One region of the Thermoanaerobacterium sp. CMT5567-10 genome, then DNA from elsewhere that is predicted to be linked to it. Evidence: riboswitches for the same ligand, from Rfam matches in the RefSeq annotation. Region 1 holds a riboswitch; the other holds the start of a gene.
What was found. Region 1 has a riboswitch for thiamine pyrophosphate ahead of Q2T46_RS15015 (sulfide-dependent adenosine diphosphate thiazole synthase). Riboswitches for the same ligand answer to the same signal wherever they lie in the genome.
Positions count from the first base shown of each region.

Region 2: another riboswitch for thiamine pyrophosphate. It lies ahead of thiC (phosphomethylpyrimidine synthase ThiC); the one in region 1 lies ahead of Q2T46_RS15015 (sulfide-dependent adenosine diphosphate thiazole synthase).

Region 1 covers NZ_CP130558.2:2,937,261-2,943,039, forward strand. Annotated here, with positions in the region: gene Q2T46_RS15000 (ABC transporter permease) at 1-367, shown strand, start outside; gene Q2T46_RS15005 (phosphoadenylyl-sulfate reductase) at 395-1,123, shown strand; gene Q2T46_RS15010 (DUF362 domain-containing protein) at 1,237-2,337, opposite strand; TPP riboswitch at 2,554-2,655, shown strand; gene Q2T46_RS15015 (sulfide-dependent adenosine diphosphate thiazole synthase) at 2,733-3,515, shown strand; tRNA gene Q2T46_RS15020 (tRNA-Leu) at 3,852-3,938, opposite strand; gene hflX (GTPase HflX) at 4,061-5,299, shown strand; gene Q2T46_RS15030 (DUF3189 family protein) at 5,289-5,771, opposite strand.
Region 2 covers NZ_CP130558.2:554,019-559,797, forward strand. Annotated here, with positions in the region: gene uxuA (mannonate dehydratase) at 1-580, opposite strand, end outside; gene Q2T46_RS02955 (GntR family transcriptional regulator) at 622-1,308, opposite strand; gene Q2T46_RS02960 (ferritin family protein) at 1,670-1,975, opposite strand; gene thiC (phosphomethylpyrimidine synthase ThiC) at 2,083-3,384, opposite strand; TPP riboswitch at 3,498-3,597, opposite strand; gene Q2T46_RS02970 (hypothetical protein) at 3,711-4,214, opposite strand; gene Q2T46_RS02975 (nucleotidyltransferase family protein) at 4,211-4,588, opposite strand; gene asrC (sulfite reductase subunit C) at 4,707-5,720, opposite strand; gene asrB (anaerobic sulfite reductase subunit AsrB) at 5,738-5,779, opposite strand, start outside.

The DNA of each region.
Region 1 (5,779 bases):
ATTTTCCATTAGCCTTGCTGTAGATTCAGGCATTAAAAATATAAATCCGATTTATTTAAAAGCAGCTAAGACAATGGGGGCTAAAGGATATAAATTATATTCAAATGTGATCATTCCTGCCGCACTTCCAAGTATAGTGTCAGGGCTTAAGGAAGGATGGGCATTTGCCTGGAGAGGTTTGATTTCTGGTGAGATGTTGGTATCTGCAACAGGTCTTGGACAGATTCTTTCAAAAGGAAAAGATGCATCTAATATAAGCCAGGTTGTTGCTGTAATGCTGATAATTTTAAGTTTAGGCTTAATCATAGATAAATTTGTATTTGGAAGAATAGAAAGATCAATAAGGTGTAGATGGGGTTTGATGTAAAATTTTTATATTATGAGGTGAGATATAATGAGCATAGATAAATTGAATCTTGAATTATTAAATAATGAATATAAAAATAAAAGCCCATTTGAGATTATAAAGTATGTTTATGATAAAATTGGTGCATCTCGTGTCGCATTAGCTTCAAGTCTTTCAATAGAAGATCAGGTTTTAACACATATACTATTGAAAATTGATAATAAAGCAAGGATATTTTTTATCGATACTGGAAGACACTTTCAATCAACTTATGATCTGATGGAACGAACAATGAGAAGATATCATTTTAATTACGAAGTGTATACTCCTGAAAATTATGACTTAGAACCACTGATTAGAGAATATGGTCCGAATCTTTTTTACAAAAACGTTGATCTTAGGAAAAAATGTTGTGAAATTAGAAAAGTAAAACCCCTAAAAAGAGTTCTTTCTACGGTTGATGGATGGATATGTGGCTTAAGGAGACAGCAATCTGTAACTCGTGAGAATGTAAATATATTTGAGTGGGATTATAATCATTCTATATATAAGATAAATCCCATTGCATTTTGGACAGAAAATATGGTTTGGGATTATATAAAAAAAGAAAATATCCCTTACAACAGCCTTTATGATAAAGGCTTCAGAAGCATTGGATGTCAGCCTTGTACAAGGGCTGTAAAGCCTGGAGAAGATGTTAGAAGCGGAAGATGGTGGTGGGAAGATCCAGATAAAAAAGAATGTGGACTTCACATTCAAAAGCATAATGCTGAGTAATCAGATTAACTAACTGTAGGAATAATTTTGCAAATCCGATTAAGCAGCTAATTTATTAATTATTGTGCTTTTAAACGATTGATATTTTTCTAGCATAGTTTATCAATATTTTTTCATCGTTTTAGCTGCTGCATAAGAAAATTTAATATATCTTTAGCTTTTGGTGGACAGCCATTAACGGAATGTGTAAAATTTCTGGTACACATTCCGATCCCTATTCCATCAATTTCTTTTTCTTTAAATCCTTGACCAATGTATATCCTTTTTTCGAGATATTTTAAAAGTCCTTGTTCATCAAGACGACCTAATGCATGAATTAAACTGCCATAACATGCTGAACAAGAATTATTTTCTACAACCCATTTTGATAAATGTTGAACTTTTCTACCTGGATTTGTAAAATGCGTTTGTGCAATATCATCACTATTTAATTCTATTATATTTGCTTTTTGCAGAACTGCACTTCCTACACCTATACTTTCTGCAATTTTTATGTATTCTATATCGTATGGATTATAACCCATTAATTCAGCAGCATAAGAATCGATTAAAACTGGATCTTTACCGGCTATAATGCGGTTCATCTCCACCGGATTACCACCTTCTTCGAAATCAAGGTCACCTATTAATCCATCGACAATGTGTAGAGAAGGTTTTAAAATTTTATTTAGATAAGCTATTGGCTTATGAAGACCAAGCGAATGAAATCTTCTTTTCTCTTTATCTGGAATGCAGCCTTTCATATTTTTTAATGCACATGTAATTCTAGTTTGGCAGTGACCTTTCAATACTGGCAAATTTATAAGATAATTTAAAGACATTGGCTTGTCACAAATACTTACCGAAAAATCATCTACATTATATATGTGAAAAGAATCTTCTTTATTATCAAAAAGAGAAACATTATACTTTTTTGATATTTTATCGTATCCACATACTTTAAAAGCTTTCTTAGTGCTTTCTCCAATCCATGAGCTTTCTAAAATAACAATATTGTTAAAACCAAAATCTTTAAGATATTCAATGATTCCGCATATCATATCAGTGGACGTGGTTGCACCAGATTCAGGAACTTTTGCTACTACTAGATTTGGTTTTAGCCCAATTAACATATCTTTATTAAGTTCATTTTCAATTTTGATTGTTTTTAAAAGATTTTTCACAGTTTCCTTACCATTGCTTCCGTAGATTACATATATATCATTTTTATTCATATACATCACCTTTATTAATTATATCATAAGATAAATTATTGTTTACGAATAATTAGAAAATTGTATAGTTAAATACTAATTGATACTTAATTGAAAAAGTAATTTCTAACCCCATTTCGTTGAACAGTAGAAATGTTTGCTTTTTTAAAATAATTGTTGAATTTTTTTGAATTTGTAGTATAATTGGTTTATACAAATTATTGAAAACTAATTATATTCAAGTGCTAGGGAGCCAAAAAGTGGCTGAGAGGGGATCTGTTCCCGACCTTTTGAACCTGTCAGGGTAATGCCTGCGTAGGGAAGCACGGAAGAAGAAATTTGTGCCTACCTATTTGGGTAGGCATTTTTAATTTAAAAATTAAAAAAAGTTGATTATAAAGGAGATGGTTTTTACGATGAAAAATATTAAAAATCCTATTTCAGATGAAAAAATAAGCAGATTGATTCTCAAAAGTTATTTTGAGGATCTTTACAATGCTGTTTCATCAGATGTAATTATTACAGGTGCTGGGCCATCAGGTCTTTATTGTGCTATTTTGCTTGCAAAAAATGGTTTTAAGGTAACTGTTCTTGATAAAAAACTTTCACCTGGTGGAGGAATATGGGGAGGTGCAATGAGTTTTAATAGAGTTGTTTTGCAAAAAGACGTAAAAGACATTTTGAAAGAGCTAAATATACCATATAATGAAGAAGAAAATGCCTTAATAGTATCTTCGATAAGTTTTGCCAGTAATCTAATTGCAAAGGCAACTTCCTTTAGTAATATTAAATTTTTCAATTTGATTTCAGTTGTAGACTTATATTATATTGACGAAAAAATTTCTGGAGTAGTTGTTAACAATTCTACGATAGAGCTTCAAAAACTTTTTGTAGATCCTATGGTGCTTGTTTCAAAAGCAGTTTTAGATGCTACAGGGCATGATGCAGTTCTTGTAAGCTTTTATAACAAAAGAAGAAAAGTTGATATGATAAAAGAGTTTTTTATGAATGCTGAGCGAGGAGAAGAAGAGGTAATTAACAATACAAAGATGATAGCACCAGGATTATTTGTAGCAGGAATGGCTGCGAATAACGTATATGGCGGACATAGAATGGGTCCTATTTTTGGAGGAATGCTTTTATCTGGTAAGAAAGCTGCAAACCTGATTGCTGATTATTTAAATACTTATAAGAAATAAGAGGTTTTGAAAATGAGGTTACTCTAAATGTGCTGATTTTGAAAAGGCTTTATAAGTTATCATTTCTTTAGATATTGATATGAATCTCCATATTATGCTATAGCATAATAATCTTTGAGGAATTTAGTTATAAGGATCCAATATGAGGAAAAAATGAAGGCATGTCATTATTTTCTCATAAAGCCAAATAACTAGAAGAAAAGTTGTTTTACATAATGTATCTGATAACTATTTACTAGGTCAAAAAATAAAACATTGCTTGGAAAAGCACTTACATACAGACAACAGCAATAAAAAAATCGATTTTCATAAATCGGCTACGATAGGCTTTAATATTGGTGCCGAAGGTGGGACTCGAACCCACACGGTATTGCTACCACTGGATTTTGAGTCCAGCGCGTCTGCCAGTTTCACCACTTCGGCACGTCACATTAGATATATTATCATATTAAAAATAAAATTTCAATACCTAATTTGGAAATCTTGATTATTATGTTAATACGGGATAATATATATGTATCTAATATATGTGTGGAGTGAAATATATGGATAATAAAATAGACGATAGTAGAGAAAAGGCAGTATTAGTAGGAGTAATTATAAATGATGATGATAATGAAAGCATGGATGAATTAAAAGAGCTGGCAGAGACAGCCGGTGCAGAAGTTGTAGGTGTAATGACACAATCAAGAACAAACATAGATAGGACAAGTTATATAGGTAAAGGCAAGCTTATGGAATTAAAAGAATTTGTAGACAACATGGATATCGATTTAGTCATTGCTAATGATGAGTTATCAGGAAGTCAGATTAAAAATATAGAAGAAGCCATTGATAGGAAAGTCATTGATAGGACAAGTCTTATTTTGGATATTTTTGCGAAAAGAGCAAAATCAGCAGAAGGTATGCTTCAAGTTGAACTTGCCCAGTTAAAGTACAGACTGCCTAGGCTTCAAGGTCTAGGAAATGATTTATCTAGATTAGGTGGCGGTATAGGCACAAGGGGACCTGGTGAGACAAAACTCGAAACGGATAGGCGGTACATTAGAGAACGAATAAAGGCAATTGAAGGGAAATTGGAAGATCTGAAAAGACATAGGGAACTACTGAGGGGTAGAAGAAGAAAAAATAAAATCCCTGTTGTAGCAATTGTTGGATATACAAATGCCGGGAAATCTACGTTAATGAATGCATTGACAGATTCTTCTGTATATGTTGAGGATAAGCTTTTTGCTACTCTTGATCCAACAGCAAGAAAACTTGAGTTACCATCAGGCAGGGACGTCATTTTGATAGACACTGTAGGATTTATAAGAAAGCTGCCACATGATTTAGTGGAAGCATTTAAATCAACGTTAGAGGAATCAAAATACGCTGATGTTTTGCTTCATGTGATAGACATAACGTCAAAAGATATAAAACATAAAATTGAAGTTGTAGAAAATGTTTTAAGAGATCTTGAAGCGATTGATAAGCCTATCATAAATGTATACAATAAGTCTGATTTGTTGGAGCAAATGCCTGTTAATAAAGATAATGAAATTTACATTTCAGCAAAAGAAATGATTGGCATTGATGAATTGTTAAAAGCTATTGATAATGTTGCGTATAAAGATTTATTCGTATTAGATTTCTATTTTCCATATAACAAAAACAGAGAATATTTGTTTTTAAAAAGAAATTCAAAAATTTTAAAAGAAGAATACGATGAAAAAGGTATAAAAATAAAAGCACAAGTAGGTGCAGCAGAAAAAAATATATTAAGAGATTTTATTATCTCTTAATAGCATTGTATTCAGCACTTTCTTGTGCTTTTACATTCTTTACAATTTGAACAATGTTTTTATAAGCTTTTATGACACCGTATGTTACCAACGGCCTTCCTATAATAGGGCTTTTCAATGCAATAGATGTAAATCCTCCTATTTTCATGATCCAATTAGTAGCTGATGAAGTATCAATAACAAGCAAACCATCATTAGTATTAAACAAATGATAATACAAATCTTTTAATGCTGGCTCTACTAATTTTTTGCCGTTTTTTACTCCTAAAGAATAGACATTGTTACCATATTCGTCTGTACCTATTAATACTATATGTCCTGTATCATTTTGACCGTTTAACCTGTCAAACATAGGAATGCCTTCAATTTCTGCTTTTGAAGGTGTTTTATCAGTAGGTAACATCCCAATATGAATATATGATGCTATAACTGATGTATGGGTTCCACCATAGCAATGGTATATAATATGCATTGCAATCG
Region 2 (5,779 bases), 640 kb from region 1:
TGATATTTTCTAAAAAGTACTTAAGATTATCAAATAATTTTTCCTCATCTACATCCTTATACATATCAAATAGCATTCTTAATTCTTTTAGGCGGTCAAGTTCCCAACCAGGTAGTATAAAACCATTTGAGCCATTATCCATGTCTTCAATAAGCTTAAGCGGATCTTTCCCCCTTAACATATCTTCATCGTAAGACATCACATATGAACCATCAGGCAATTTTTCATTTAAATTCGTTCTTATCCAGTCAAATACAGGCATGAAGTTGTAGCACACAACTTTAATACCAAGTTTGCCCAGATTCTTGATGGTCTCCTTGTAGTTTTCAATGTATCTATCTCTCGTTGGAAGTCCAAGCTTAATATCTTCGTGAACATTTACACTTTCTATAACCTCCAACTCTAGACCATATGATTCAACTTTTTTCTTCAAATCAAGAATTTTTTCAATCGGCCATACTTCTCCAACAGGTACATCGTATAAAGCCCCTACAATTCCATAAACACCTGGTATTTGGCGAATCTGCTGAAGCGTAACACTGTCATCTTTTTCGCCAAACCATCTGAAAGTCATCTTCATATATCCTACTCCCTTATTGTAGATTTTTAGTGCAACATTTTTTATTGTTTGAAATATTCTGAGTACTTTTCTTTGAGAAGAATTACATCTCTATCTATCATTGTTAAGTGATCACTGATTATTTTTAGTCCTCTTTCCTCATCCTTGTCTTTTATCGATTCGATAAGCTGCTTGTGATCATCAATTATTGCATTCCAGTCAGTATCAGACGACAATCTTAAAGTCCTTATTCTGTCATAATCACCGCTTATAAACCTTATGGCCGACCATATCCTATCCATTTTGCATCCCCTGTATATAAGCTCATGCATCTCGTTGTCCAGATCAAATATGGTTATATAATTTTCTTTCATGACACAGAATTCTTGCTGGTTTATATTCGCTTCAAGCTGAAATAAGATGTCATCTGGAAATTCCCTGCAAGCCTGCTTTACGATTTCTCTCTCAAGATTTACCCTCATGAATTTTGCTTCTTGAGCACGCTTTATATCTATCAAAGAAACAAACGTGCCTTTTTGTGGGTAGATTTCAATCAGTTCTTCATTTGCCAGCCTCGTAAATGCTTCTCTAATAGGCGTCCTACTGGTTTCAAAGGCATTAGCTATATCATTTTCAGATATAACTTCGCCAGGCTTTAAATTGATGTCGATTATGTTCTTTCTGATCATCCTGTAGATGTAGTCTTTTTTAGACTCGTACGTATTGTTTTCTAAAAGTTCCAATGCCATCGCTTCACATCCCCTATCTTAATACTTGTATTCTTGTATACTAGCATATTAATATTCATACTTCTATATATTCGACATAATTTTTAAAATTCCTTCTTTTTTATTTGATTTTTTCTTCTGCTTAAAAATATTTCATAGGGGACATAAAGCGTAATGTGTTAAGTAATAATCACTTTAGTTTTTAAACTTGTATACTAGTATATTAATATGTCGTTTTATATTATAATATATTCTACGCAAATTTCAAAAATCCTTCTTGTTTTTAAAAATTTTTTTCTAGAAAAATAAAACATGAATGAGTGCTAAAAAATAAGGCACAAGATAGTTTTCACTTGTGCCTTGAAAAAGTATGTATAAAAGTCTATTTGTTGTTTTTTTCAATCATTTCTTCTACTTCCTTTGCTCCTTCTTCATACAGCTTTTCTTCGTCTGGAGATAATTCCTTCAAAAGCCTCAAAAATTCTCCAGCATGCACTCTTTCTTCGTTTGCTATATCTACTAAAACGTCTTTTGCTAATTTGTTATCTGTTGACTCTGCTAGCTGCATGTATAACTGTATAGCCTCATACTCTGCCGCCACCATAAATCGTATAGCTCTTATAAGCTCCTCATGTGTAATCTTGTTTTTATTTGCAAGCCCAGCAAATGGAGTACCAAAACCAGGCATATTGTAGCCCCCTTTTATATTATATTCGATTACACATCCATTATATCATAAGAATAGCAATTTACCTAATTTTATCAATTTTACTCAAGAGCCTTTTCTAGTTGAATCTATAACAAGCTTACATCTTCTCCTTTAATAACTCTATTCATGTTTCTTACAGCGCACATATTTCCGCACATTGTACATGTTTCACTGTCATGTGGTAGAGATTCACTTCTATACCTCTGTGCTTTTTCAGGATCTATTGCTAATCTAAACATTTCATCCCAATCAAGCTTTTTTCTTGCATAAGCCATATCATTATCCCATTTTTCTGCATTGCGTATACCTTTTGCCAGATCTGCTGCATGGGCAGCTATTTTAGAAGCAATGATGCCTTCCTTCATATCTTCAATCGTTGGAAGCCTCAGATGTTCCGCAGGTGTAACATAACACAGGAAATCCGCCCCACTTGCTGCAGCAATGGCACCGCCAATTGCACTTGTAATGTGATCATATCCAGGGGCAATATCTGTTACGATTGGTCCCAATACATAAAACGGCGCACCATGACATAGCTTTTTCTCCAGCAAAACATTTGCTTCGATTTCATTTAGCCTCATATGACCAGGTCCCTCAATTATCACTTGAACATTCTTTTCATAAGCTCTTTTTGCAAGTTCGCCCAGGGTTATAAGCTCTTTTATTTGGCATGCATCTGTCGAATCACTTATACAACCTGGCCTTAATGCATCGCCAAGGCTTATGGTTACATCGTACTCAGCACATATGTCAAGAATATCATCAAAATACTCATAAAAAGGATTTTCATTATCATTTAATTCCATCCACGTATATAACAAAGAGCCTCCGCGTGAAACGATATTAAGAAGTCTTTCATTTCTTTTAAAAATTTCCGCTGTCTCTCTATTTATGCCTGCATGGATGGTCATAAAATCAACGCCATCTTGTGCATGCCTTTCAACGATTTTTATAAATTCTGAAGGAGTTATGTCTTTTAAATCTTTGTCGTAATATCCTACAGCATCATATACTGGAACAGTACCTATCATGGCTGTAGAAATACCTATCAATCTGTTTCTAAATTCAAAAGTTTTACCATATGAACTTAAATCCATGATTGACTCTGCTTTCATTTCTATTGCTTTTTTTGCCTTTTCTAATTCTGCATCTACATTGTTGCAGTCCCTTGATACACCTAGGTTTACATTTATTTTTGTTCTAAGGCCTGCCCCTACACCTTCTGGACTAAGTGCTTCATGGTTTTTATTCGCAGGTATAACTACTTCACCAGAAGCTATCTTACTCATCAATAAATCAACTTCAATATCTTCTTTAGCTGCCACAACATTCATCTCTTCTGTAATAATTCCTTTTTTTGCTGCGTCTAACTGTGTAGTATAATTCATCATGGTCATCCTTTCATAAATTATTTTTTTGATACTTGTAAAATGAAGGGGAGAAAGAAGGTAGTATTTAATGTCATAATAATAAAAAAGCCTTACCGCATGGTAAAGCTTTATAATAACAGACATTTGCTTCCCTACGGTAGTATTAACTACATCAGGTTCTAAGGGTCAGGTTTTACCTTCTCAACCAAAATGGTTCCCCCGCAAACTAATTTCACAAGTATTAAATTTAATCTAATTATACTTTAAAACAGTAAATTTGTAAAGGTAAAAAATTATATCCATAGTATTTTAAGTAAAAGCAATTAGAGCTTGTAAGCCTCAAATCACTCCTCTATCATGATAGATTGCATGTCTTCTATAAACTGTACTACATCCCTTCTTAAATTATCAACAGTATGGGGGAAAATATCTAGTAGTCTTTCTATGCGTTCTGATACTAGGTTAAATCCATAAACATTACGAAATACATGACAAAATCCCCTAAATTCATTAAGCAAAAACTTTGAATTAGAACTAATAAAAGCCGGCCTTTCTCCTTCTATAGGAGTCGACATTTGTTCAAGTAATTCTAGATGCCATTCAGAGCTTGAAGGGATCAAATTATCTATATTTCTACCCACAATTTTAAACATATTCTCAACGGAAGTATAAAAATCATGAAAAATAGAGCCAACAGCCCTTAGCATGAAATCATCAGCCAATTTCTCTCTTCTGTTTTTACTATCTAATAAGCCTCTCTCATTTAAAGTATCATATAATTTCTGTATATTCTCAAGTTCTAACTGTAGTCTTGCTAATGTGACTTTAATTTTATTAATATCCGTCACTCTATAATCTTCCCTTCTCTTAATATTTCATTTAGCAGAGATTTATAAGCTTCTTTTTGCGTAACTATGCTTATTTTATAAGGCTTTGCAACATTTTCAACATCAATCAACATTGTCCAATAGTTAAATTTACTATCATCCCATCCATCAATAAAAATATCAATATCAGATAGATTATAAAAACGGTCATCTCTTGCAAGTGAACCATACAATATAACCTTATCAACAAAATACTTTTCTTTTAATATCTTTGCAATTTTATATACTCTATCAAAAGCTTCTTTTTTTCTATACGTTTCTATTTCTCTATCTTTCTTGACTTTTATACGCCATGTTTCACGTATATTTTTTCTCTCTTGATCCGAAAGCGGCACAATATCACCACCTAAAATTTATACGGCTTAATTTTATCATTTTACATCAAAATAATCAATTCACTTAAAATATATAATAAACCATCAAAAAAGTGAAGGGGGTTCCTTCACTTTTAATTTAACATTCACAAACAGGCTTAACATTTATATTTGACCTGTATTCAGTTTCTGCCCAAAATATTCTATCTGCAACCATAGCTTCAGGGTTTAATTCTACACCCTTTAATATAAGCTCTTTAAATTTATTGTATCCAGCTCTGTCTATCAAGTGACCTCCATGGAGATATACTGGTTTATGATTCAATACTTCCGCAGAGAAATCTTGCCAATTTTTAAGTATGCCCAGCACTACATCTTCTGTTACCCAATTCAAGAAAATCTTTCCCATCCGAGGTGTCTGTTTTCCGGTTCTACCACCAATGAGGACTCTGTAGAATTTCTTAGGATTTCTAGACCAAGCGCCTGTAGGACATACAAGTGCACACTCACCACAACCAACACAACAGCATGAATCTTTCTCGATTTTTCCATTTACCATGTATAAAACACCTGTAGCATGTTGTTTACAAGCCTCGATACATTTCTTGCATCCTATACAGCGATCATAATCATATTCTGTTTTAGTGATGCCGATAATTCCAAAATCGTTGAAATGAGCCTTTGCACAGTCATTAGGACATCCGGCTATGCTGACTTTTATATGATAATCACTTGGAAAGACGATTTTTTCAATTTTCCTTGCAAGTGATGTTGTGTCGATATTTGCCTTTATGCAGTGTTTATTTCCTATGCAAGCCATGATGTTTCTAGAACCTATCGTTGGATATCCATTGTCATCTACTTCCATGTCAACACCACAAAGCTCTACTTCTATCTCTTTAATGAACGTCTTTATATACTTATTGACTTCATCGATATTTTCGTACTTTATTCCAGGAATTGATAAAGTTTGTCTAACGCCAAGATGAAATTGTCCATTCCCCCATGTTTTTGCAATATGCTCTACATATGACAGATATTTAGCATCCATTACACCGCCTGGAACGCGCATCTGCAGCATGAATTCACCGCGGACTTTCGATTGCCTGTAACAATTTCTGCGGACTTTTTTTACATCTATATCATAGTTCATTACATACACCTCCACATTTAATCAAGTAAATCCTTTGCTTTTGTGTAATTAAACACAGG